DNA from 3 places in the Arthrobacter sp. NPDC057259 genome. Region 3 is predicted to be linked to each of the others. Evidence: riboswitches for the same ligand, from Rfam matches in the RefSeq annotation. Region 3 holds a riboswitch; each other region holds the start of a gene.
The links. A riboswitch is a leader RNA that binds a small molecule or an ion and turns the genes downstream of it on or off. The one in region 3 is predicted to bind cyclic di-AMP.

Region 1 (7,721 bases), on a different contig from region 3:
CCCCCAGCGCGGACCCTGGCAAGACGAGGAATGGAAGGGCTGGTGGGGGGACAATCCGGTCTTCCACACTCCCGTCGTCGTCCTCACCCATCATCCCCGGCCCGTGCTGGAGATGGAGGGCGGAACCACGTTCCACTTCCTCGACGCCGGCCCCGCCGAGGCGCTGGAACGTGCCCGGGAGCTCGCCGGCGGCAAGGACGTCAGGATCGGCGGCGGGGTGGACACGGTACGGCAGTTCCTCGCCGCGGACCTGATCGACCACCTGCACCTGGTCCAGGTGCCGATCCTCCTGGGCCGCGGGGAACGGCTCTGGGACGGGCTTGAAAACCTTGAGCAGCGCTTCGAGATCGAGGCGACGCCCTCGCCGTCGGGCGTCACCCACCTGGTCTTTACCCGGCGTCCGCGGGACTAATTCCCGTCCCGCCGGAGTTATGACCTCGGAACCGCACGGTTCCGGGCGCCGTACGGCGTGGACGACGACGGGAACGAAACCAGTGACGACAACAAGCGACGGAGTCGGCTTCCGCTCCACCCGGGGACCGATCCTCATTGCCCTGATGCTCTCGACCGGCCTGGTGGCGATCGATTCGACGATCGTGGCCACCGCCGTGCCCTCGATCGTGCGCGACGTGGGCGGCTTCTCGTCCTTCCCCTGGCTGTTCTCCGCCTACCTGCTGGCGCAGGCCGTGTCCGTGCCGGTCTACGCGAAGCTCTCCGACGTGGTCGGCCGCAAACCCATCATCCTGATCGGCATCGGCTTGTTCCTGCTCGGATCCATCCTCTGCGGCATTGCCTGGAGCATGTCGGCGCTGATCGCCTTCCGGGTGCTGCAGGGCCTCGGCGCCGGTGCGGTCCAGCCGATGGCCATCACCATCGCCGGGGACATCTACACCCTGACCGAGCGGGCCAAGGTGCAGGGCTACCTCGCCAGCGTCTGGGCCATTTCCTCCGTCGTCGGCCCCACCCTGGGCGGCGTGTTCTCCACCCTCGGCATCTGGCGGGGCATCTTCCTCGTCAACATCCCGCTCTGCCTCCTGGCCGGCTGGATGCTGCTGCGCTCCTTCCGGGAGGACGTCAAACGCCAGGGCCACACCGTGGACTACCTCGGCTCCGCGCTGCTCACGGCGGCGCTGACCCTGCTGATCCTCGGCGCCCTCGAGGGCGGCCAGGCCTGGGCCTGGAACTCCGCCCCCAGCATCGGCGTCTTCGCGGGAGGCGCGGCGCTGCTGGCCGTCTTCGTGCTGGTGGAACGCCGCGCGGCCGAGCCCGTCCTGCCGCCGTGGGTGGTCTCCCGCCGGCTGCTGGCGACGACGGCGCTGGTTTCCTTCGGCGTCGGCGCCGTCATGCTGGGCCTGACCTCCTACGTGCCGACCTTCCTCGAGGGGTCCATCGCCACGTCCCCGATCCTGGCCGGGCTCGCCCTGGCGGCACTGACCATCGGCTGGCCGATCAGCGCCTCCCAGTCCGGCCGCTTCTACCTGCGCCTGGGCTTCCGGACCACCGCGCTGATCGGCATCAGCATCACCGTGGTGGGGACCGCGGTGCTGGCGTTGACCGCCTCCTCGCCGAGTGTGCTGCTGGTCGCGGCCAGCTGTTTCATCGTGGGGCTGGGCCTGGGGCTCGTCGCCACGCCCACGCTGATCGCCGCCCAGTCCAGCGTGGAATGGAACGAACGCGGCGTGGTGACCGGCACCAACCTGTTCGCCCGTTCGATCGGCAGCTCGATCGGCGTGGCGGTCTTCGGCGCCGTCGCGAACGCCATCTACGCCGGGTCCACGGGCGGGGACACCAACCCCGGGACCGTCGTCACGGCCTCCGGCGCGGTGTTCCTGGCGGTGCTGGTGGGCGCGGTGCTGACGGTGATCGCCGTCGTCGCGATGCCCGCCACGGGCCGGAAGCCCGCCGAGCAGGCCCACGCCGGTGACGCCGCGGATTCCGCGGTGGCGGAGCGCAGCTAGGCGCCTTGCTTGTTAGAGGCGGGGCTGGCTAGGGACGCTGCGAGGCGGCGGCCTCGGGGCTGAGATCCGAGAGGTCGAGCCGGTGCCGGGGCCCGTCCGGGAACGGAAACGTGGACGTGACTGCCAGGTCCGGGCCCACCCGCAGCATTTCCCCGGGGGCCAGCGCACGCCAGCCGGGGTCGTGGTCCATCGGCTCGGTGGCGATCAGCACCTGCGGCCCGGCGGCGAGGTCCTCGCTGCGGGCGTGGATGCGGTGGCTGCGCGCCTCCAGCGGCGCGGCCGGGCCGTGGATCCGCCCGGGATCGCGCTCCAGCAGGTGCAGCTCATGGGTTTCCGGGTAGCGCAACGCCCACAGCTCCGTGCCCGTGGTGACGATCAGGTTCAGGCTGAGCACCGGCAGTTCGGCGGCGGCCCAAGCCACGGCGCGGGTGATCCCGGTGCCGACGTCGCCGTCCGCCCGCCGGGTTTCGGCGGTGATCAGGGCGAAGAGGCGTTCGCTGTCCGTCTGCCCGAGGACCAGGTCGGCGACACCGAGCTCCGCGAGCCGTGCGTCCAGCCGGTCCAGGCCGCCGAACGCGCCGTTGTGCGCGAACAGCCGCCCGTCCTGCTCGAAAGGGTGCGTGTTGGCCACGGTGTGGGCGCCGGTGCTGGCGTAGCGGACATGCGCGAGGAACGTGGTGCTCCGCAGGGTCCTGGCCTCCCGGGCGAAGGCGTGGTCCTCCCACGCCGCGAGCGGCTGTTTCGCCACGTGCGGCTGTCCGAACTCGTCGAAGGTGCCGATGCCCGCCCCGTCCGGCTCGCGCCGGCTCTGGACGGACAGGCTGTCCGGCGCGTCCAGCAGCCAAAATGTGGCGCGGACCGTTCGGGCGCCGGCGTGGAGCCCGAACAGTCGGCACATGGTGGCTCCTCCGTGGTTTACGCGGCGTTATGGGAGCCAGTGTACGTCCGGGCTACTGCCAGGCGCGGACGTAATCGACCAGGACCTGCGACGCCGGGCCGTAGGCCGGGTTGGTCGAGGAGGCACCGACGTTCAGGACCAGGTATTGCGGGGCGTTGCCGTCGTTGGTCGGGTAGGACTTGACCTTGACGCCGTCGAAGTAGACGTCCGAGGAGCCGGCCATCCGGTGCAGGCCGAAGGTGTGGTACTCGTTGGCCCAGTTGCCTCCCACGCCGCCCTGGTTCTGGGCGCCGCTGGTGGAGTGGTAGTTGACCGTCATCTTGGCCTTGAGGACCTCGGCGATGTCGTTCTCGCCGGTGGCGGGCCAGGACTGTCCGGTGGACCAGAATGCCGGCCAGTTGTAGAGGCCGTTGGCGTTGCCGGGGAACTTGATCCGGGCCTCGACGTAGCCGGTGGTGAACTGGTAGCCGGTGCCGGCGCCGCCGCGGGGGTTGGAGGAGACCAATGCACCGGAAGTGGCCGACGCCAGGTTCAGGACCAGGTTGCCGTTGCTGACCGAGACGTTGGCAGGGCTGGTGCTGACCTTGTTCATGGTTCCGCAGCCGGGCGCGAACCAGCAGGCGGCCCACTTGTTGGTATCCAGGCCGGCGCCGTTGAAGTCGTCGTTGAAGGCCAGGGACCAGTTGCCGGGGACACCCAGGGGAGCGGGGCCGCCGGTGGAGGCTACGGCCAGGGCGGGTGCCGGGGCGGCCTGCACGGCTGCGGGGGCGGGGGCCGCCGCCGGGGGAGCGGCCTGCGCCGGTGCGGGGGCCGCCGTCGTCGCCGGGGCGGACGGGGCTGCGGCCGCGGTGCTGGCCGGTGCGGCCGCGGTCGCCGACGGCGAGGCCGGGGCGGAAGCGGGGGCGGCCTGGGAGACCTCCGACGCCTGCGCCTGGGTCAGGCTGTTCAGGGTGGCCTGGCCGAGTGAACCGAGGCCGACGACGGCGACGGCCGCCGCGGCGGCGAGGGACAGGACGCGGGGGGACTTCAGCCGAAGGGCGGTGCGTCGAAGGGGGGAAGGAGCGGTCTGGTCACGACGGCGCGCGGGGGCGCACGTCTGATCCTGGGGTGCAGACATGGAAGGTATACCTCTCAACGCCTGCGGAGTTAGCTGTCGGGTTCGGATGAGGTCATCCGGCCGTGGGACACCACGGCTTCACCCCGAGGGCAGGCCAACGCCATACCCGGGACACTCGGGTCCCCCGCCTCTGCCTTATATCTAGCGGATCCCGGGCGCGGCAGAGCTCAGCGACGCACGGAATTGGGACCAACGTTGACGGTCCACCCGTCGACCGTACGGCATCGAGCCGGTTAATCACAATTAAGTAACGGCAGTCACCGGCCTCCGCGTGGCGGCTTGAGGTGCGACGGCGTCCGGGGGCGGGTTTAGGGAACAAAGCGGCGGTCAGGGTCCGCGGCGTCCCGGCAAGGCGGAATGCAGCAGCGGGAGCACGGAGACGGCCAGGAGCGCCGTTCCGAGCACCGGGTCGTCGTGCCGGAGGATGGCGCCGGCGATCAGCAGGGCGGCGAAGAGGACGGCGGACACCGCGCGGCGCACGGTGCGGTCCAGCCGGGCCACCTGGCGCTCCAGCCGGGGGTTGCCCACGGTCAGGGAACCCTCCTCGGCGCGCGCCGCCAGCCGGTCGAGGCGCTGCGGCAAGCGGAAGGCCACCGCCGCGGCGTCGAAGACCTGGCGGCCGGCGTCCTGCAGGAGGTTTCCGCGCTCCTCGCGCAGCAGCCGCGCCGCGTACGGCTCCACCGAGTCCCAGAGGTTGAAGCGCGGGTCGAGGGAACTGCACACCCCGGAGGTGAGCGACATCGCCCGGATGATGAGCAGGAAATTCTCCGGGACCTGGAACGGCAGCGAGCGGACCAGTTCGCCGAACTCGTTGGCGAAGGCCAGGAACTCCCGCGGGTCCACCTCGCGCAGTTCGGCGAAGCCCATGCCGCCGAAGCGGGTGAACAGCCGGGACATGGCACGCTCCAGTTCGGCGGTATCCGCCGTGGGCAGCAGCACCCCGATCTCGCCGATCGCCGAGACCAGGCCTCCGCCGTCGCGCGCGGCCGCCGCGATGAGCAGCTTCCGCAGCCCACTCCGGGTGCCCGGGGGCACCTCGCCCATCATGCCGAAATCGATGAACGTCAGCCGCCATGGCAGCCCTCCGGCGCCGGGGGCCGGGGTGACGAAGATGTTCCCCGGGTGCGGGTCGGCATGGAAAAACCCGGTGGTGAAGAGCTGGTCGAACATTACCGATGCGAAGACCGGAGCCACCTCCACGGGGTCGATCGCCGCGGCGCGGAGGCCCTCCGTGTCCGTGATCTTGATGGCGGTGACGTCTTCCAGGGTCAGGACCCGGCGGGTGGTCCGTTCCCAGGCGACGCGGGGGACCGCCACCCGCTCGTCGCCGGCGAAGTCGGCGTCGAACCGCTCGGAGTTGGCCGCCTCCTGCAGGTAGTCGACCTCCTCGAGGCTTGTCTGGGCGAACTCCTCCACCAGGGACGGCATGTCCGCCCGGTCCGAGACCAGTCGGAAGTGGCTCAGCCAGCCGCCCACCCGGCGCAGGGCGGCCAGGTCGACGTCGACGATCGCCTCGATCCCGGGGCGCTGAACCTTCACCACGACGCCGCTCATGCCGGCATCCTCCGCCGCCGCGGGCAGCAGCGTCGCGCGGTGCGCCTGCCCGAGGGACGCCGCGGCGATGGGCGTCTCCTCGATGACGGCGAAGATGTTCTCCAGCGGTGTGCCCAGTTCCGCCTCGGCCAGGTCCCGGATGGCCGGGAACGGGACCGGGGGAACCTCGTCCTGGAGGTCCTCGAGTTCCCTGGTAATCTCCGGCGGGAGGACGTCCAGGCGCGAGGAGAGGAACTGGCCAACCTTGATCATCAGGCCGCCCAGCTCCACGGCCAGGGCGCGGAAGCGCCGGGCGAAGCGGATCATCCGTCGGGTCCGGCTGCGCTCGGTGACCCGGCGCAGGCCCAGGCGGGGGAGCAGCAGCTCGTACCACCAGGTTACGGCGAGGTGCCAGGCCGCGAAGCGCAGGATCCGCCGGTAACGGGCGCGGGTGCTCCCGGTCCCGGCCGCCGGGTCCGCCCGGGCCCGGCCAGCCTCCGCCACCCGCGTCAGTCCTGGGCCAGGATCGAGTACAGCCGGCGCCGCGCCTCGTCCAGCACGGCCACGGCCTGCTTGACCTGCTCGGGCGTGCCGGTGCGGCCCACCTGGGATGCCGCCTGGGCCAGCTCGATGCCTGCCTTCGGCAGTGCCCCGAAGCCGGGACCCTGGTCCGCGTCGGCGGACTCCCAGGGAGCCGAGGTGCCGCCGGAGACCTCGTCGCGGCCGGCGTCCGTCAGGGAATAGATCTTCCGCCCGTTGGACTCCTCGGCGCGGATCAGGCCCTCGTCGGCCAGCAGCTGCAGGGTCGGGTAGACGGAGCCGGCGCTCGGCTTCCAGCTGCCGCTGCTGCGCTCCTCGATCTCGCGGATGATCTGGTAGCCGTGCATGGGCCGCTCCGCCAGGAGCGCCAGTACGGCCGAGCGGACTTCGCCGCGGCCGGCGCGGCTGCCGGTGCGCTTTTCGAAGCGTGAACGCAGGTCCTCGACAGCCTGCCACATGCCATCAAAGCTGGGGGCGCCGAAGCCGCCTATCGGGTATGAGTTACGCATGGTGCTCTCCTCCAAGGGTTCGCTAACGATACTTAACGATACGTCCCGATATGCGGAAACAACAGGGTTGCGCTGTGGGCGATAGGGCGACGGGGGTGGGAGCCTCAGGCGGCTGCGGGCCGGGGGAGGTGGACGAAGACCTCGCCGCGCTGCTTCATCGCATCGAGGGCGCGGGCCAGGCCGGCCGCGGTCCCGCCGGCGGGGTGGTTGCCGTGGGAGATGACGATGTCCCCGGCGTGTGCGCCGGAGATTTCCTTGGCCACTGCCGAGGCGGGGAGCGTCGCACCGGCGTCGCCGTTGACGGAGAAGCCGACGGGCGTGACCCCGAGGGCATGCACGATCTGGGCGGAGACGTCGTCGAGGTAGGCGGTCCCTGGCCGGAAGAAGAGCGGGCGCTTTCCGGTGAGCTCGGCGATGCGGGCGTCGTTGGTCATGATCTCGTCGTAGACCTCGCCCGGGTTGCGGGTGCCCGGGATGTTGTAGGCGCTCTTGCCCGAGACGGACAGCGGCCGGTGTGAGGTGCCGTGGTTGGCGAGCTCGAAGAGGGGGTCCGCGGCCAGTTCCGCGGCCAGGGACGCGTTGGCGGCGATCCAGCGGTGGTTGAGGAACAGGGTCGCCGGAACGCCGTGGCGGCGTAGCTCGGTGAGGACGCCGGTGTCCGCGGCGTTCCCGCCGGGGCCGCCGCAGAAGTCAAACGTCAGGGCGACGCCGGCGGGCGCGGTCAGGCGCGACAGCACACCCGGGGCGGCAAGCCCCCAGTAGCCGGCGGTGCGGTGGGAAAAGGCCCCAATGACCTGGTCACGGGACGGGGCACCCTGTGGCTGGGCCGTGGCCGGGACCGGGGCGGGCTGCGCGTCGGCGCCGGCCGTCTCCACCAGAGGCCCGTCGGCCGGAGTGGCGTCGGGCCCGCTGAGATCCTTCGGGCGGCTGTCCTGCGGCAGCGCCGCCAGGCCCCCGAGGGAAAGGGCGGCGGCCGCCACCAGGAATGACCTCCGGTCAGGGGTCCACGCCACGTGCATGTCCGTTCTCTTCGCGGCCCGTCTACTGGGTAGTCTGCGGAATCCTGTCGTCTCAAACCTCGCCCATCGTAGTGGACGCCGGGCGTGCCGGCGCCCCGGTGACGCGGGGTCCGGTTGCGTGTCGCCCGCTACCCGCCGGCGGTGGCC
Region 2 (7,721 bases), on a different contig from region 3:
GGGGCAGCCGCTGAAGATGGCCGACGTCGACCTCACCCAGCTGGCCGTCGAAACGGTCAGCGACGAAAAGGTCATGGCCCCGGACCGGAGCTGGAAGCTGGACCTGCCGGAGGAGCCCGTGGTGGTGCGCGGCGACACCACGGCCCTGCACCAGGTCCTCGCAAACCTGCTCTCCAACGCCCGCAAACACACTGATCCCGGCACCACCGTGGTCACCCGGGTGATGCGGTCCGCCGACGGCAGCGCCGTGGTCTCCGTGACCGACGACGGCGCAGGGATCGCCCCCGAATTCCTGGGCAAGGTCTTCGCCCGGTTCGCCCGCGCCGATGCCTCCCGCGCCAACCCCGCCGAACGCGCGGGGGCCCGGGGCTCGGCGGGTGCCGGTGCGGGGCAGGGGGCAATCGCGACGGCGACGGCGGTGCAGGGCACCAGCGGGCTGGGCCTGTCGATCGTGCAGTCGATCGTGGCGGCGCACGGCGGGACCGTGGAGGTCAGCTCGCGTCCGGGCCGGACCGAATTCGCGGTCCGGCTGCCGGCGGCACCGCCCGCCTGACACCTCGGTCGCCCGCGCGCGGACTTCCACAGCAGGCACACAGCATTCCCCCAATCCCCTCATACCGGGGGCCGGGACAGTGGAGGCATGACTTCCACAGACCAGGCACCAGGTACCCTGTCCCGTTCCGGGCCCGCCCCCGCCGGCACCCAGTCTGACGCGCCGGCATCCGTCATCAGCGTCGGCCCGGCAGCTTTGGCCCCGGCAGCGCCGCTCCCGGCGGCGCTGACCGGCGTCGGCCGCCGCCGATCGCCGATCGACACCCGGTCAGCGGTGCCGGTACTGGACGTCACCATCCCCGTCTTCAACGAGGAACGCGACCTCGAAGCCTGCCTGCGCCGGCTGCACGCCTACCTGCTGGGCTCCTTCCCGCACCCGTTCCGGATCACCGTGGCGGACAACGCCAGCACCGATTCGACGCTGCAGACCGCCGAGCGCGTGGCCCGCGAATTGCCGGAGGTCGCCGTCGTGCACATGGCCGAAAAGGGCCGCGGCAATGCGCTGCGCCGGGTCTGGCTCGCGTCGCCGTCGCCCGTCCTGGCGTACATGGATGTGGACCTCTCAACGGACCTGGCCGCGCTGGGACCGCTGCTTGCCCCGCTGATCTCCGGCCACTCGGACCTGGCGATCGGCACGCGCCTGACCCGCAACTCCCGCGTCATCCGGGGCCCGAAGCGGGAATTCATCTCGCGCAGCTACAACTTCCTGCTGCACTCGCTCCTCGGCGCGCACTTCAGCGACGCCCAGTGCGGGTTCAAGGCCATCCGGGCCGACATCGCCCGGGAACTGCTGCCGCACACCCTGGACAACGCCTGGTTCTTCGACACCGAACTGCTGGTGCTCGCCGAACGCTGCGGGCTCCGGGTGCATGAGGTCCCGGTGGACTGGACCGACGATCCGGACTCCAGCGTCGACATCGTCCAGACGGCGGCCGCGGACCTGCGCGGCATGGCCCGCCTCAGCCGCGACCTGGTGTCCGGCAAGATCCCCGTCCCGGAACTGCGCGCCGCGCTGGCCCGCGGCCCGCTGCCGGCGTCCTCCCGCGGACCGGAACAAAGCCCCGGCGGCAGCCTCTTCGGGCAGCTGGTCCGGTTCGGCAGCATCGGAGTCGCCTCCACCCTGGCCTACCTGCTGATCTTCCTGGCCTGCCGCGGCGTCATGGACCCGCAGCTTGCGAACTTCCTGGCGCTGCTGATCACCGCCGTGGCCAACACCGCGGCCAACCGGCGCTTCACCTTCGGCATCCAAGGCAGCAGTTATGCGGCCCGCCACCACTTCGAGGGCCTGCTCGTCTTCGGGCTGGGGCTCGGCCTGACGTCCGGGGCGCTGCTGCTGGTGCACGGCGCCTCCGGCGGTACCCCCGACCGCTGGGTGGAACTAGCCACGGTCACCGCGGCCAACCTCGCGGCCACCGCCGTGAAATTCCTGCTCTTCCGGCTGGTGGTGTTCCGGGACCGCCCCGGAACTGCAGCCCCGCCCGCGCCCGGCACCCCGGTCCCCGCGCATGGCACCCCGGCGCAGTCCGCCGCCACAGCGTCCCTCCCCACAGAAACGGCCCGATAAATGACCGCCACCCTCAGCCCCGCCGACGGGACCCGGCTCTCCGGCCCGCTCCCCCGCACCGACTCGCCGATGCCGGCTCCCTCGTCCGATACCCCCGATTCCTCCGCTTCGCGCCGCCGGCGCCTGCTGTTCGGTGACCAGCCGCGATGGGTCCGGCCCTCCGCCGCCCTGCTGCTCATCGGGACCGCAGTGCTCTACCTGTGGAACCTCGCGGCCACCGGCTACGGCAACACCTTCTACGCCGCGGCCATCCAGGCCGGCACCAAGGACTGGACCGCCCTGCTGTTTGGCTCCCTCGACGCCGGCAACGCCATCACCGTGGACAAGCCCCCGGCCGCCCTCTGGATCCCTGCCCTGGCCGGCCGGATCTTTGGCTTCTCCCCGCTCAGCATGCTGGTGCCCCAGGCCCTCATGGGCGTGGCCGCCGTCGGACTCCTGTACCTGACCCTGAAGCGGGTCTCCGGTCCGGCCGCGGGCCTGCTGGCCGGCGGGGCCTTGGCGCTCACGCCGGTGGCCGCCCTGATGTTCCGCTTCAACAACCCCGACGCCATGCTGACCCTCTGCCTGGTGCTCGCGGCGTACCTCACCACCCGGGCGATCGAGAAGGCCGGCTGGGGCTGGCTGGCCGCGGCCGGAGCGGTGATCGGCCTGGCGTTCCTGACCAAAATGCTGCAGGGCTTCCTGATCGTGCCGGGCCTGGGCCTGGCCTACCTCTGGGCCGCCCCGGTCAGCCTCCGGCGCCGGCTGCTGCATCTGCTGGGCGCGGCCGCCGGAATCCTGGTGGTGGCCGGCAGCTACGTGGCGCTGTTCCAGCTGACCCCGGCGTCGGCCCGTCCGTACATGGCCGGCTCCACCACCAACAGCTTCCTCGAACTGACCTTTGGCTACAACGGCCTGGGCCGGATCACCGGGTCCGGCGAGGGCAGGCCGGGCGGCTCTGCCGGCCTCGGCGGGGCAACTGACCTTGGAAGCGCTGCCGGGGCAGCCGGCGGCGCCGGCGCGGGTGGCTTTGGCGGGAACGCCAGCTTCGGCGGGGCGGCCGGGATCGCCCGGATGTTCGGCACCAGTTTCGGCGGCGAGGTGTCCTGGCTGTTGCCCGCGGCGCTGATTCTCCTGCTGGCCGGCCTGTGGTTCACCCGGCGCGAGGCCCGGACCTCCGCGACCCGTGCGGCCCTGCTGCTCTGGGGCGGCTGGCTGGTGGTCACCGCGGGCATCTTCAGCTTCATGAGCGGCATCGTGCACCCGTATTACGCGGTGGCGTTGGCCCCCGCGGTCGCGGCCCTTGTGGGCCTGGGCGGCGTGCAGTTGTGGCGCGGCCGGGCCTTCTGGCCCGCGCGGCTGGTCCTGGCGGTCACGGTGCTGGCGACCTCGATCTGGTCCGCTGTGCTGCTGGGCCGGGATCAGTCGTGGCTGCCCGGGCTGCGGGTGGCCGTGGTGATCCTCGGTGTCCTCGCCGCGGCGGCGCTGATGTTGCAGCTTGACCGGCTGCGGGCCATTCCCGCCGCGCTCCGCAAGGCGGCCACCGCCGGCGTCGTCATCCTCACCCTGCTGGCCGGCGGCCTGGGCACGGCGGCGTGGACGTTCGCGACGGCGGCCCAGCCGCACTCGGGTTCGATCCCGACCGCCGGGCCCACGGGCTCCGCGATGGGCGGCTTCGGGGCGCCCGGCCGGACGCGCGGCACCGGGACGGGAGCCACCGGCGCCACCGGCTTCCCCGGCGGCCAGGACACGGCGGCACCGAACGCGGCTGGCCCCACCGCGGGAGGCGCTGGCGGCCCGGGAGGCGCAACCGCCTCGACCGAGCTCGCCGCACTGTTGAAAACCTCGACGGCGAAATGGTCGGGAATCGTCTCTGGCGCCACCTCCGCCGCTGACCTGGAGCTCGCCACCGGCACCAATGTGATTGCCCTCGGCGGCTGGAACGGCGGCGATCCCTATCCCACCCTGGCCCAGTTCCAGGCCATGGTGGACCGCGGTGAGATCGGCTACTTCATCGCCGGCGGCGGCATGGGCGGCGGCCGGGGCGGAAACTCCGAGGTCGCGGCCTGGGTTGCCGCCAACTACCAGGCACAGACCGTCGGCTCCACCACCGTCTACAAGCTGGCGGGCTAGGCCATGACTGCTTCCACCGATCTCACAAGCACCGGGTCCGCCGTCACTTCCCCCGCCGGGCCCGGAGCAAGCCCGGCGACTGAGGCTGCCGGCTCCGGGCTGCGCCACCCGCGGTGGCGCGGTGGCCGCCGCCGGCACCTCCGGCCGCAGGCGTCCACGCAACAGCACCCCGTGCCGCCCCTGTCCCAGCGGAAGGCGCTGGCGCAGCGGGCGGAACTGGCCGCCCTGCTGATCGGAACCGCGGTGCTCTACCTCTGGAACCTCGGCGCCTCCGGCTGGGCGAACGCCTTCTACTCCGCAGCGGCGCAGGCCGGATCGCGGGACTGGACGGCTTGGTTCTTTGGCTCCTCCGACGCGGCAAACGCCATCACGGTGGACAAGCCGCCGGCGTCGCTCTGGGTGATGGGCCTGTCCGTGCGGCTTTTCGGGCTGAGCTCTTGGAGCGTCCTGGTGCCCGAGGCTCTGATGGGCGTCGCGACGGTCTGGCTGGTCTACCTGGCCGTCCGCCGGGGCGCCGCACCCGCGACGGCAGACGCCCGGCTGGCCCATCGCGCCGGACTGATCGCCGGTGCCGTGATGGCCCTGACCCCGGTGGCCGTGCTGATGTTCCGCTTCAACAACCCGGATGCCCTGCTGGTCCTGCTGATGACGGCAGCAGCTTACGCGGTGCTGCGCGCCATCCAGGACGCCCGGTTGCGCTGGCTGTTGCTGGCCGGGGTGCTGCTGGGCTTCGGTTTCCTGACCAAGCAGCTGCAGGTGCTGCTGGTGGTCCCGGGCTTCGCCGCGGCCTACCTGCTCGCCGGACGCGCGGGCCCGGGCCGGCGGCTACTGCACCTGCTCGCCACGGGCGCGGCGATGGTGATGGCGGCCGGCTGGTGGCTGGCCGCCGTCGAGCTCACCCCGGCGGCTGACCGGCCCTACATCGGCGGCTCGCAGGGCAACTCGATCCTGGAACTGACCCTGGGCTACAACGGACTGGGCCGGCTCAGCGGGGACGAGACCGGGAGCGTCGGCGGCGGCAACGGCTGGGGCACCCCCGGCCTGCTCCGGCTTTTCAACAGCGAGTTCGGCGGGCAGATCGCGTGGCTGTTGCCGTCGGTGCTGCTGCTGGCGGCCGGGCTGCTGTGGCTGGGCCGGCGGGCGCCGCGGACCGACGCCGTCCGCGCCTCCGTGGTGGTCTGGGGCGGCTGGGTGTTGGTCACCGGGCTGACGTTCAGCCTGATGGCCGGCATCATCCACCCGTATTACATGGTGGCGCTGGCCCCTGGGGTCGCCGGGTTGGCCGGTCTGGGGTCGGTGCTGCTGTGGCAGCGGCGGGATCAACCCGTTGCCGCCGGGACGCTCGCCGCCGCGGTGGCCCCGGCCGGTTTCATGGCTTTCGAGCTGCTGGGCCGCACGCCCGCGTTCGTTCCGTGGCTGCGCTGGCTGGTGCTGGCCGTGGCGCTGGCAGCGGCCGTCGGCGTGATGGTTCCGGCCGTCCGGGCCCGGGTCGCCGGCGCGTCCGCCGCCGGGACCACTGGCCCGCTGTCCCCTGGCGGCCCGACGGCGGCGCTGTTGGGACGTACGACGGCGGGACTCGCCGTCGTCGCGGCCCTCGCCGGTCCCCTGGCGTACTCGCTGTCCACCGCCGCCACCGCGCATTCCGGCTCGATCGTCAGCGCGGGGCCTGCGGCGGGCGGCCGGGCGGGCCTGCCGGCCATGTTCGGCGGCACGGGCGGAGCCATGGGCACCGCGCAGGGCAATCCCTTCGGCCCGACCAACGGCACCGTCCGCGGCCAGGGCGGGGGCATGGGCGGGGGTATGGGCGGGCTCCTCGGCGCGACCACCCCGTCGTCCGCCCTGGTGGATGCCCTCGAAACGGACGCCGGCCGCTACACCTGGGCGGCCGCCGTCGTCGGGTCCAACAACGCCGCCGGTTACCAGCTCGCCACGCGGCTGCCCGTGATGGCCGTGGGCGGGTTCAACGGCACCGACCCCGCACCCACGCTCGAGCAGTTCCAGCAGTACGTCGCCGACGGCCGGATCCACTACTTCATCGCCGGCCGCACCATACAGGGCGAAAGCGGATCCGACGACGCCGCCAGGATCGCCGACTGGGTGGCGGCCACCTACCCCGCCCAGAGCGTCGGCGGCACCACGGTGTACCTGCTGGCGAAGTAGCCGGGCCGGACGGTCCGCCGTTTCGACGGTTCCCTGCCGCGTAGACGTCTCCAAGCGTTGGGCGTGCGGGGAACCGTCGAAACGGCCCAAAATATGGGACCCGCCCACCGCAAATCGGCAACCAGCCACACCGCGGTGTTACCTAAATGTGACATGAGGGAGAAAGTCCGGTACCGTTTTTATGGTGCGGCCATCGATCTGGCCGCATATCCGGGTCTGACGCCAAACTCTGCCGCTTCCCGGATTCCATGGATTGAGGCAGAGACGGGGAACCCAGAGTTCCCGGGCACCTGCATCCATGCACCCCTTGGGGTTAAGCCGACTCGTTGATCATCCGAGTGGCCGGATTTCTCATCCGAACCCGACAGCTAACTCCGTAGGCGTTGAGAGGCGAACATGACTGAACACAAGGCACCCGTGCGCCTAAAAGGCGTTAAACGCACCTCCTCGGCCGATGTCGCGCGCCACCGAGCCGACCCGGCCCAGGGCTCGGCCACCCGAGGCCGCGCCAGCTTTGGCTCCAAGGGCAAGCTCACCGCCGTCGCGCTGACCGCGGCCGCCGTGCTGCTGGGCGCCGGCGCCGCAGGCCAGGCCACCGGCACCACCGCCCCGGCCGCGACCGCCACCCAGGCCCCGGCCCTGCAGCTCTCCGACCTGGAACGGCTCGGCAGCTACACCCCGGCCACGGCACCGGCCAGCGTCGAAGCCCAGGCCTCCAAGGTCACCCCCGAGACGCCGGCTCCGGCCACGCCCGCTCCGTCCACCCCAGCCCCCGCACCGGCTGCTCCGGCTCCCGCGGCGGCATCCGCCCCGGCCCCGCAGCCGGTGGCCGTCGACGATCCCGCCGGCGCACAGGCTTACGCCGCCTCGCAGCTGCCGGCCCACGGCTGGGCCCCGAGCGAGATGCAATGCCTGATGAAGCTCTGGACCCGCGAATCGGACTGGAAGACCACGGCCACCAACCCGTCCAGCGGTGCTTACGGCGTGGTCCAGTCCCTCCCGGCCGAGAAGATGGCCAGCGCCGGCGCGGACTACATGACCAACTACCGCACCCAGATCAACTGGGGCCTGCAGTACGTGCAGGAACGGTACGGCTCCCCCTGCGGCGCCCTAAACTTCCATTACGCGAACAACTGGTACTAAGCCGCTAGAGGCTGCAGCCACTTCGCGCAGACACAGCAAAGGCACCGGATCTCGTCAGATCCGGTGCCTTTGCTGTGTCCCCGGACGGCCCGTTCAGCGGCCCGAGGGAAAGGGGACGCGCTACCCGGCGATGCCGTAGAGCCGGTCGCCGGCGTCGCCCAGGCCGGGGACGATGTAGGACTTCTCATTC
Region 3 (7,721 bases):
CCCGTTACCGGCCCCGCTCTGGCCGTCGACGCCCCCACCTCGGGATCTGTCTCCGCGGCGGCCCAGCCCGAGGTCAAGGCCGCCGCGGCCCAGATCGACTTCAACCGCACCGCCGTCACCACCAAGGGCGACCCGGACGGCAAGCTCAAGCAGCTGCTCAGCGCGCAATCCGTCGGCTCCATCACCCGCGCCGCATCCGCGGGGACGCTCGGCGCCCCGCTGGACACCATGATCACGGCTTCGCCCTTCGGTTACCGGATCAGCCCCATTACCGGCGCGGTGGGCGAATTCCACCGCGGCCAGGACTACGCCGCCCAGTGCGGGACGGCCGTCCATGCCGCAGCAAGCGGCACCGTAACCTTCTCCGGCTGGCACCCCTACGGGGGCGGCAACCGGATTGTGGTCGACCATGGCAATGGCCTGGAGACCACGTATAACCACTTGTCGTCATCCAGCGTCCACGTCGGCCAGAAGGTCTCCCGTGGCGATGTGATAGCGATGAGCGGAACAACCGGTGCCTCCACCGGCTGCCACCTCCACTTCGAGGTGATGGTCAATGGGGACGTCGTTGATCCGCTGGGCTGGCTCTAGAAGAGCCCTTCGCAATGCTCACACTTCCGTGACACGCCGTGATCTGAATGTGACATTGAGTCCGAACTGTTGTACCGTATGAAGCACGCCAACTTCACCGAAGTTGGCGCTCTTGAGTGGATTGCCTAACTCTGCCACCGCTCAAGGTCCGTTCGCATGACATCGTCTGGCAGGGGCGGGGGAACCAATTTTGGTCTTCGCAAGAAGGCCTAGGGGTTAAGTCGCAAAGCTTCCCAGGAAGCGGAGCGGCCGGGTGACTCCCATCCGAATCCGACAGCTCACCTCGTAGGCATTGGGAGAGGCTACTTTCGTGTCTTCACGCCACAATGCTGCGCGTTTTCGCGCCGGCGAGGCTCAGTCGAGCCCGCTGATTACCATGCACCGCGTTGCCCTTGCCGGCGCCCGGGATGGTTCACGCAATGCAGTTCCTGCTTTTGGCGCGTCTTCGCAGTACACCCTTCGCTAAAGAAACCCGTTTCGGGGCGATCCGGCGTACCCCCAAGATGCCGGAGCGTCCTTAGTCCCGCCTGTTCAAGAGCGCGGACACAAAGGATCACGAAAGAGAGAACTAAATGACTACTCGTGCAACCATTGCACGCCACCGCGCGGAGGTCACCAAGACCAACTCGCTGGCTGTCATTGCCAAGGCCGTCGGCGACAACGCCGGTGGCATGGGTCGCCAGGCCGCGGTTATCGCTGCTGCCTCCGGCCTGGTCCTGACCAGCGGTATCGCGGCCAACGCCGCTGAGACCAACGTTCAGCGCGAATCCACCTCTGCTTCCGCCACCGAGGTTCAGTCCACCGCTCCGGCCACCATCTCGGCGGCCTCCAGCATCGCCATCTCCTACGAGAAGCCTGCTGTGACTACCGCGGCCGCCCCAGTCGTCGAGGCCCCGAAGCCCGTCGTCAAGGTGCAGGAAGCAGACACCACCGCCGCAGCCACCCCGGCCGCCGGCACCGCGGTCAACGCGTCCGTCGCCACCAAGGCTCCGGCCGCCACCAGCGGCATGGGCGCCTCGATCGCCGCCGCCGCTTACGCCCAGATCGGCGTGTCCCAGGACTGCACCATGCTGGCCACCAACGCCCTGGCCGCCGTCGGCATCCACTACCACGGCTGGCCGGCAGGTTACCTGTCCCTGGGCCGCACCGTCAGCGCCGCCGAAGCGCAGCCGGGTGACCTCGCGTACTACCAGAACGGCGGCATGGGCATGGCTCACATCGCCGTTTACGTCGGCAACGGCATGGCCGTCCACGGCGGCTGGAACGGCGGCACCACCGCCCTCTACAGCGTCAACGTCGGTTCCGGCCCGGTCTTCATCCGCGTCGGCGGCTAAGACCCCCGCTTCCCGCGAAGCTTCGAAAAGGACCCCTGCCACCGGCGGGGGTCCTTTTCTGTTAACCCCTCGGGCTCGCGCCGGAAGGCCCCGGCGCCAGACCGGCCCGGGTTCCGCCACGGATGCCCTGGGGCCCGAAATTCGGTAATCCGGGCCACCCGTGTTTACTCTTGTGATGTCGATCCTTAGCCTGACCATGCAGAGGGCAGCCGGCCCTCGTGCCACTGGCGGGTGCGGCCGTGAAGAGGGATGCGGATGCGCACACTCGTTCTGAATGCTGGTTATGAACCGCTGGCGGTAGTGACCTTCCGCCGGGCACTGGTGCTCGTGCTGACGGGCAAGGCCAGTGTCGTGGCCGAGGGGGACGACCCGGTGGTGGGGCCGCAGGACATCCTCGGCCGGCCGAGCGTCATCCTGCTCAACCGCTACATCCGTCCGCGCTACAACACCGTGACCGCGGTCAGCCGTCGCGGAGTGCTACGCCGGGACGGCCACCGGTGCGCGTATTGCGCCAAACCGGCCCACACCATCGACCACGTCCAGCCCAAGTCCCGGGGCGGCGCCGACTCCTGGGAGAACCTGGTGGCCGCCTGCCTGCGCTGCAACAACGTCAAGGGCGACCACACCCCGGCCGAGATGGGCTGGAAGCTCGGTTTCACTCCCGGTCCGCCGAAGGGCACCATCTGGCAGATCAAGGAACTGGAGAAGCCCACCCCCGCATGGGATCCGTTCCTGCTGCCGGAATCCGCGCACTAGCACCGCCGGCCGCCCGCAGGCGGCTAGGCTGGGCGGGTGGAATTCGACGCCGTCATCCTCGCCGGGGGCAGGTCCTCCCGGCTGGGCGGAACCCCCAAGGCCGCCCTCCGCTTCCGCGGGGATACCCTGCTGGAGCGGTCGCTGCTCGCTGCGGCCGGGGCGCAGGGGGTTGCAGTCGTGGGCCCGGAAGCCGGCGCCCGCCCGGCCGGAGTCCTCCTGTGCCGTGAAGACCCGCCCTTCGCCGGACCCGCGGCAGCCCTGGCCGCCGGGCTCGAAGCCCTCGCCGGCGGGGGAGCGGCCGGCCGAAACCCCGCGCCGCTGACGCTGGTTCTGGCCTGCGACATGCCGCTGGTCGCCGACGCCGTCCCCGCCCTCTTCGTCGACCGTTCCCGGGCGCAGCCCGGCTCGGATGGCAGTGTCGCCGTTTCCGCGGACGGCCGGATCCAGCCGTTGGCCGGTCTTTATGACACGGCCGGGCTACAACGATCGGTGGCGGACGCGGCACGGCGCGGCACGCTGGAGGGCGGATCGTTGTTCGGCCTGCTTGCTAGTCTGGACCTGCGGACGGTTCCCGTGCCGCCCGGGTCCACCGACGACGTCGACACCTGGGCGGACGCCCAGGCCCTGGGGGTCGCGTGTCCCGGCGTGGCCGGGAACGGAAGCGGCCGCCCGTATACGACATGAAAGGCCCACCGTGAAGAGCCAGGACGAAACCCTCGAGGACTGGTGCCGCGCGCTGCTCCAGGCCCTCGAGCTCGACGGCGTCGACATCGACATCAACGAGGTACTGGGACTCGCCGGGGTTGCCGCGCACTCCGTGGTCCGCCCGGCCGCACCGCTGACCACCTTCATCGCCGGTTTCGCCGCCGGGCTGGCCTCCGGCACCGGCCAGGCCACCGACGAGGTCTCCATGCGCGCCGCCATGGGCGTCGCGCGGAAACTCGCCAAGGAATACGCCGCCGAGGCCCCCAGGGAATGACGTCCGAGCCACCCCGCGACGACGCCGACGACGCCGGGACCGAGCCCGCCGCGCACCGGCACCTGGCCCACACCTGGCAGGAAGCCCGGGAGCTCTCGTTCGACTGCGCCAGCCCGATCCCGCCGGCCCCGGTGGCCCTGCGCCGCGCCCTCGGCCGCACCCTCGCCGCCGACGTCACCGCCCTGCACGACATGCCGCACTACGCGTCCTCGGCCATGGACGGCTGGGCGGTGAACGGCAGCGGCCCCTGGATCCTGGCCGAACCCGGGCAGCGCCTCGCCCCGCACCAGGCCAGTCCCATCGTCACCGGCGGGCTGATCCCGGCCGGCGCGAAAGCCGTCCTCCGCAGCGAGAGCGGCGTGATCGGCCCCGACGAGGACCAGTTGCCGGTGCTGAAGCTTGGCGGCGGCGCGAAGCCGGGGGAGCCACGCAACGGCGACCACATCCGCAAAGCCGCCGAGGAAGCGGCCGAGGGTGAGGTCCTGATCCCCAAGGGGACCGTGCTCAACCCGGCCCACCTGGCCCTCGCCGCCCTCGCCGGCCATGACGCGCTGCCCGTGCTGGGGAAACCGGTGGTCCGCCTGGTTTTCACCGGCTCCGAGGTGGTCGCCAGCGGCGTGCCACAGCCGGGGGAGGTCCGGGACACCTTCAGCCCCCAGCTATCCGCCGTCGTCGACCTGCTCGGCGGCGTCCCCGCCGGAGAGATCAAGATCGGTGACGGGGACGGGGAATGGCTCGCCGCCCTGGAGGACCCCGAACCCGTGGGCGACGACGAGGACACCCCGCCCGCCGACGTCGTCATCACCACCGGGGGGACCGGCCGGTCCGGGACCGACCACCTGCGCCGCACCGTCGAGCAGCTGGGCGGCAGGCTGCTGATCGACGGCATCGCGATGCGTCCCGGGCACCCCGCAGTCCTCGCCGAACTGCCCGACGGACGCTTCATCATCGGGCTGCCCGGCAATCCGCTCGCAGCCATGATGGCGCTCTCCACCATCGGCGGACCACTCCTGGCCGCGCTGGGTCACCGGCCCCCGCCGCCCGTCACGGAGGTCCCGTGCGGCACGATGATCGACGCCGATCCCGGCCGCACCCGGCTAATGCCCTTCCGCATGGTCTACGGCATGGCCTCCCCGGCACAGCACACCGGCCCCGGCATGATGCGCGGACTGGCCGCCGCCGACGGGGTCCTGGTGGTCCCGCCGCACGGTGCGCAGCTGGGCGAACCGGTCCCGGCGTTCGCGCTGCCCTGGGGGCGGCCGCTGCCCGAGCCTGACGCCGGCAAGCCCGCACCGAAACCCGCCGCCCGGCGCACCCCGAAGAAACCGGCCGGCAACGGTCCGGTCGACTGGAGCGCCCTGCTTGGCTGACACCAGCCAGAGGGAGCCCGGCGTGGCTGGCGCCCGCTCGGCTGGCACCACTGGTGCCGGCTTGGCTGGCACCACGGCCGAGTTCAGAATGGATCCAGGGGCGGGAACCGGCCGCAGGCCGGGCCGCCCCACCGCACCGCTGATGAGGAGTACCGAATGGGCCGCGTGACGCAACGCCGCAAAGTGCACAAGTTTGTCCTGGACGGTTCGCCGCAGGCACGTGAGTTCCCGGTCCGGTACCGCGAGGACGTGCTGGCGGTGGAGGAACCACTGGAGGTGCGGCTGGGCAGCACGTCCTTCTCCGTGACCATGCGCACCCCGGGCAACGACTTTGACCTGGTGGCCGGGTTCCTGGTCTCCGAGGGGATCATCTGGTCCGCCGACCAGCTCGTCTCGCTGCGCTTCTGCGCCGGCGAGGACGAAGACGGCGTGCAGACCTTCAACGTGGTGGAAGCCCAGCTCCGGCCCGACGTCGTCCGCCCCGACACCGGACGGAACTTCTTCACCTCAAGCTCCTGCGGGATCTGCGGCACCGATTCGATCGAGGCTGTCGAGAAGTCCTCACACTTCAGCCCCGCGGGCGACCCGCTGGCCGTGCCCGTCGAGACGCTGGCCGCGCTCCCGGACCGGCTGCGTGAGGCCCAGGCGGTCTTCGACGCCACCGGCGGCGTGCACGCCGCGGGGCTGTTCCGCATCTCCGACGACGGCGGCGCCGAGCTCCTCTGCCTCCGCGAGGACGTCGGCCGCCACAACGCCGTCGACAAGGTGGTGGGCTGGGCACTCCGGGAGGGTCTGCTGCCCCTGCGCGGCACCGTCCTGCAAGTCTCCGGCCGCGCCTCCTTCGAACTCGTGCAAAAGGCCTCGCTCGCCGGAATTCCCGTCCTGTCCGCCGTCAGCGCACCCAGCAGCCTGGCCGTGGAACTCGCCGAAGCCAGCGGGATGACGTTGGCGGGCTTCAGCCGGGGCACCAGCCTGAACGTGTACGCCGGCCACGAACGGATCGGCGTGCCGGCCGCCCTCCCCTCAACCGGACGGCTGGCTTAAGCCCCCGCGGCCCACGTAGATTAATCCAACGACTGGATTCAGGCCGGCGCCCGGCTCCTCCGCACCCGAGCAAAAAGAGGTTCACTGTGCACGACGACCGCCGTCTCACGGAAGTCCGGCTGGACCGCTTCGTGCGCGAACGCATCGTTCCGGCCATCTACCCCCGCACCGTGCCGCTGCGCCTGAGCAGCTGGACCGCGCCCGGGGAACCCGTCCCGGCCCTCGAAGCCCTGCAGCAGGACTTCACCCCGCAGGACCCCGGGGCGCCCTGGGGCAGCCCGTGGTCCACCACTTGGCTGCGGCTCCAAGGCGAGGTGCCGGAGACCTGGGGCAGCGCGCCGGACACCGCCGTCGAGGTCCTGGTTGACCTGGGGTTCAGCGCGGACCTGCCGGGCTTCCAGTGCGAGGGCACCGCCTGGCGGCCGGACGGCACCGTCATCAAGGCCATCTCGCCGCGGAACCAGTACATTCCGCTGAAACTCCTCGGCAGCGGCATGACCGTGGACTTCTACGTCGAGGCGGCCGCGAACCCTGACCTCTCGCAGGGCTGGACCTTTGCGGCCACGCCGTTGGGAGACAAGGCCACCGCGGGCACCGAGCCCCGCTACTGGCTGGGCCGGATCGTGATCGCCGAACTGGACCAGTGCGTCTGGGAACTGCACCAGGACATCTGGACGCTGCGGGGGTTGATGCACGAACTGCCCATGGAGTTGCCCCGCCGCCACGAGATCCTGCGCGCCTTGGAGCGGATGCTGGACATCATGGACCCGGACGACGTCGCCGGCACGGCGGCCGCCGGGCGCGCGGAGCTCGCCGAGGTGCTGTCCCGCCCGGCCTACGCCTCGGCCCATCAGCTGCTGGCCACCGGCCACGCGCACATCGACTCGGCGTGGCTCTGGCCGGTCCGGGAGACCATCCGCAAGTGCGCCCGGACCTTCTCCAATGTGGTGGCGCTGATGGACGAGGACCCCGACTTCGTCTTCTCCTGCTCCTCCGCGCAGCAGCTGGCCTGGATGAAGGAGTTCTACCCGGAACTGTTCGAACGGATCCGGGACAAGGTCCGCGCCGGCCAGTTCGTCCCCGTCGGCGGGATGTGGGTCGAGGCGGACAGCAACATGCCCGGCGGCGAGGCCATGGCGCGGCAGTTCCTCGAGGGCAAGAGCTTCTTCCTGGCCGAGTTCGACGTCGAATGCCACGAGGCGTGGCTGCCGGACACCTTTGGCTACTCCGCCGCGCTGCCGCAGATCGTCAAGGCCGCCGGCAGCCGCTGGTTCCTGACCCAGAAGATCTCCTGGAACCAGGTCAACCGGATGCCGCACCACACCTTCGAGTGGGAGGGAATCGACGGCACCCGCCTCTTTACCCACTTCCCGCCGGTGGACAGCTACAGCTCCGAGATCAGCGGCCGCGAACTGGCCCACGCCGAGCGCAACTACCGGGACCACGGCCGCGGCACCATGTCCCTGCTGCCCTTCGGGTACGGCGACGGCGGCGGCGGACCCACCCGGGAGATGCTGGCGGCCGCCCGGCGCACCGCTGACCTGGAGGGCTCGCCGCGGGTGCGGATCGGCTCCGCGGCGGACTTCTTCAGCGGGGCGGCGGACGACTATCCGTCCCCGCCGGTGTGGGTGGGGGAGCTGTATCTGG

Region 1: linked by a shared signal. The riboswitch ahead of ACFUCU_RS03640 (family 16 glycosylhydrolase) and the one ahead of ACFUCU_RS13720 (NlpC/P60 family protein) in region 3 are both predicted to bind cyclic di-AMP.
Region 2: linked by a shared signal. The riboswitch ahead of ACFUCU_RS11870 (hypothetical protein) and the one ahead of ACFUCU_RS13720 (NlpC/P60 family protein) in region 3 are both predicted to bind cyclic di-AMP.

The regions. Positions count from the first base shown of each region.
Region 1 covers NZ_JBHUYA010000001.1:762,271-769,991, reverse strand. The annotation lists gene ACFUCU_RS03655 (dihydrofolate reductase family protein) at 1-412, shown strand, start outside; gene ACFUCU_RS03650 (MFS transporter) at 558-1,958, shown strand; gene ACFUCU_RS03645 (class II glutamine amidotransferase) at 1,987-2,856, opposite strand; gene ACFUCU_RS03640 (family 16 glycosylhydrolase) at 2,909-3,973, opposite strand; cyclic di-AMP (ydaO/yuaA leader) riboswitch at 3,980-4,130, opposite strand; gene ACFUCU_RS03635 (ABC1 kinase family protein) at 4,301-6,010, opposite strand; gene ACFUCU_RS03630 (PadR family transcriptional regulator) at 6,016-6,555, opposite strand; gene ACFUCU_RS03625 (polysaccharide deacetylase family protein) at 6,660-7,574, opposite strand; gene ACFUCU_RS03620 (LCP family protein) at 7,703-7,721, opposite strand, start outside.
Region 2 covers NZ_JBHUYA010000006.1:216,782-224,502, reverse strand. The annotation lists gene ACFUCU_RS11890 (ATP-binding protein) at 1-553, shown strand, start outside; gene ACFUCU_RS11885 (glycosyltransferase) at 641-2,116, shown strand; gene ACFUCU_RS11880 (ArnT family glycosyltransferase) at 2,117-4,228, shown strand; gene ACFUCU_RS11875 (ArnT family glycosyltransferase) at 4,232-6,388, shown strand; cyclic di-AMP (ydaO/yuaA leader) riboswitch at 6,599-6,786, shown strand; gene ACFUCU_RS11870 (hypothetical protein) at 6,785-7,531, shown strand; gene upp (uracil phosphoribosyltransferase) at 7,652-7,721, opposite strand, start outside.
Region 3 covers NZ_JBHUYA010000008.1:92,500-100,220, forward strand. The annotation lists gene ACFUCU_RS13715 (M23 family metallopeptidase) at 1-591, shown strand, start outside; cyclic di-AMP (ydaO/yuaA leader) riboswitch at 704-897, shown strand; gene ACFUCU_RS13720 (NlpC/P60 family protein) at 1,164-1,925, shown strand; gene ACFUCU_RS13725 (HNH endonuclease) at 2,181-2,681, shown strand; gene ACFUCU_RS13730 (molybdenum cofactor guanylyltransferase) at 2,718-3,365, shown strand; gene ACFUCU_RS13735 (DUF6457 domain-containing protein) at 3,376-3,660, shown strand; gene ACFUCU_RS13740 (molybdopterin-binding protein) at 3,657-5,030, shown strand; gene fdhD (formate dehydrogenase accessory sulfurtransferase FdhD) at 5,187-6,074, shown strand; gene ACFUCU_RS13750 (alpha-mannosidase) at 6,161-7,721, shown strand, end outside.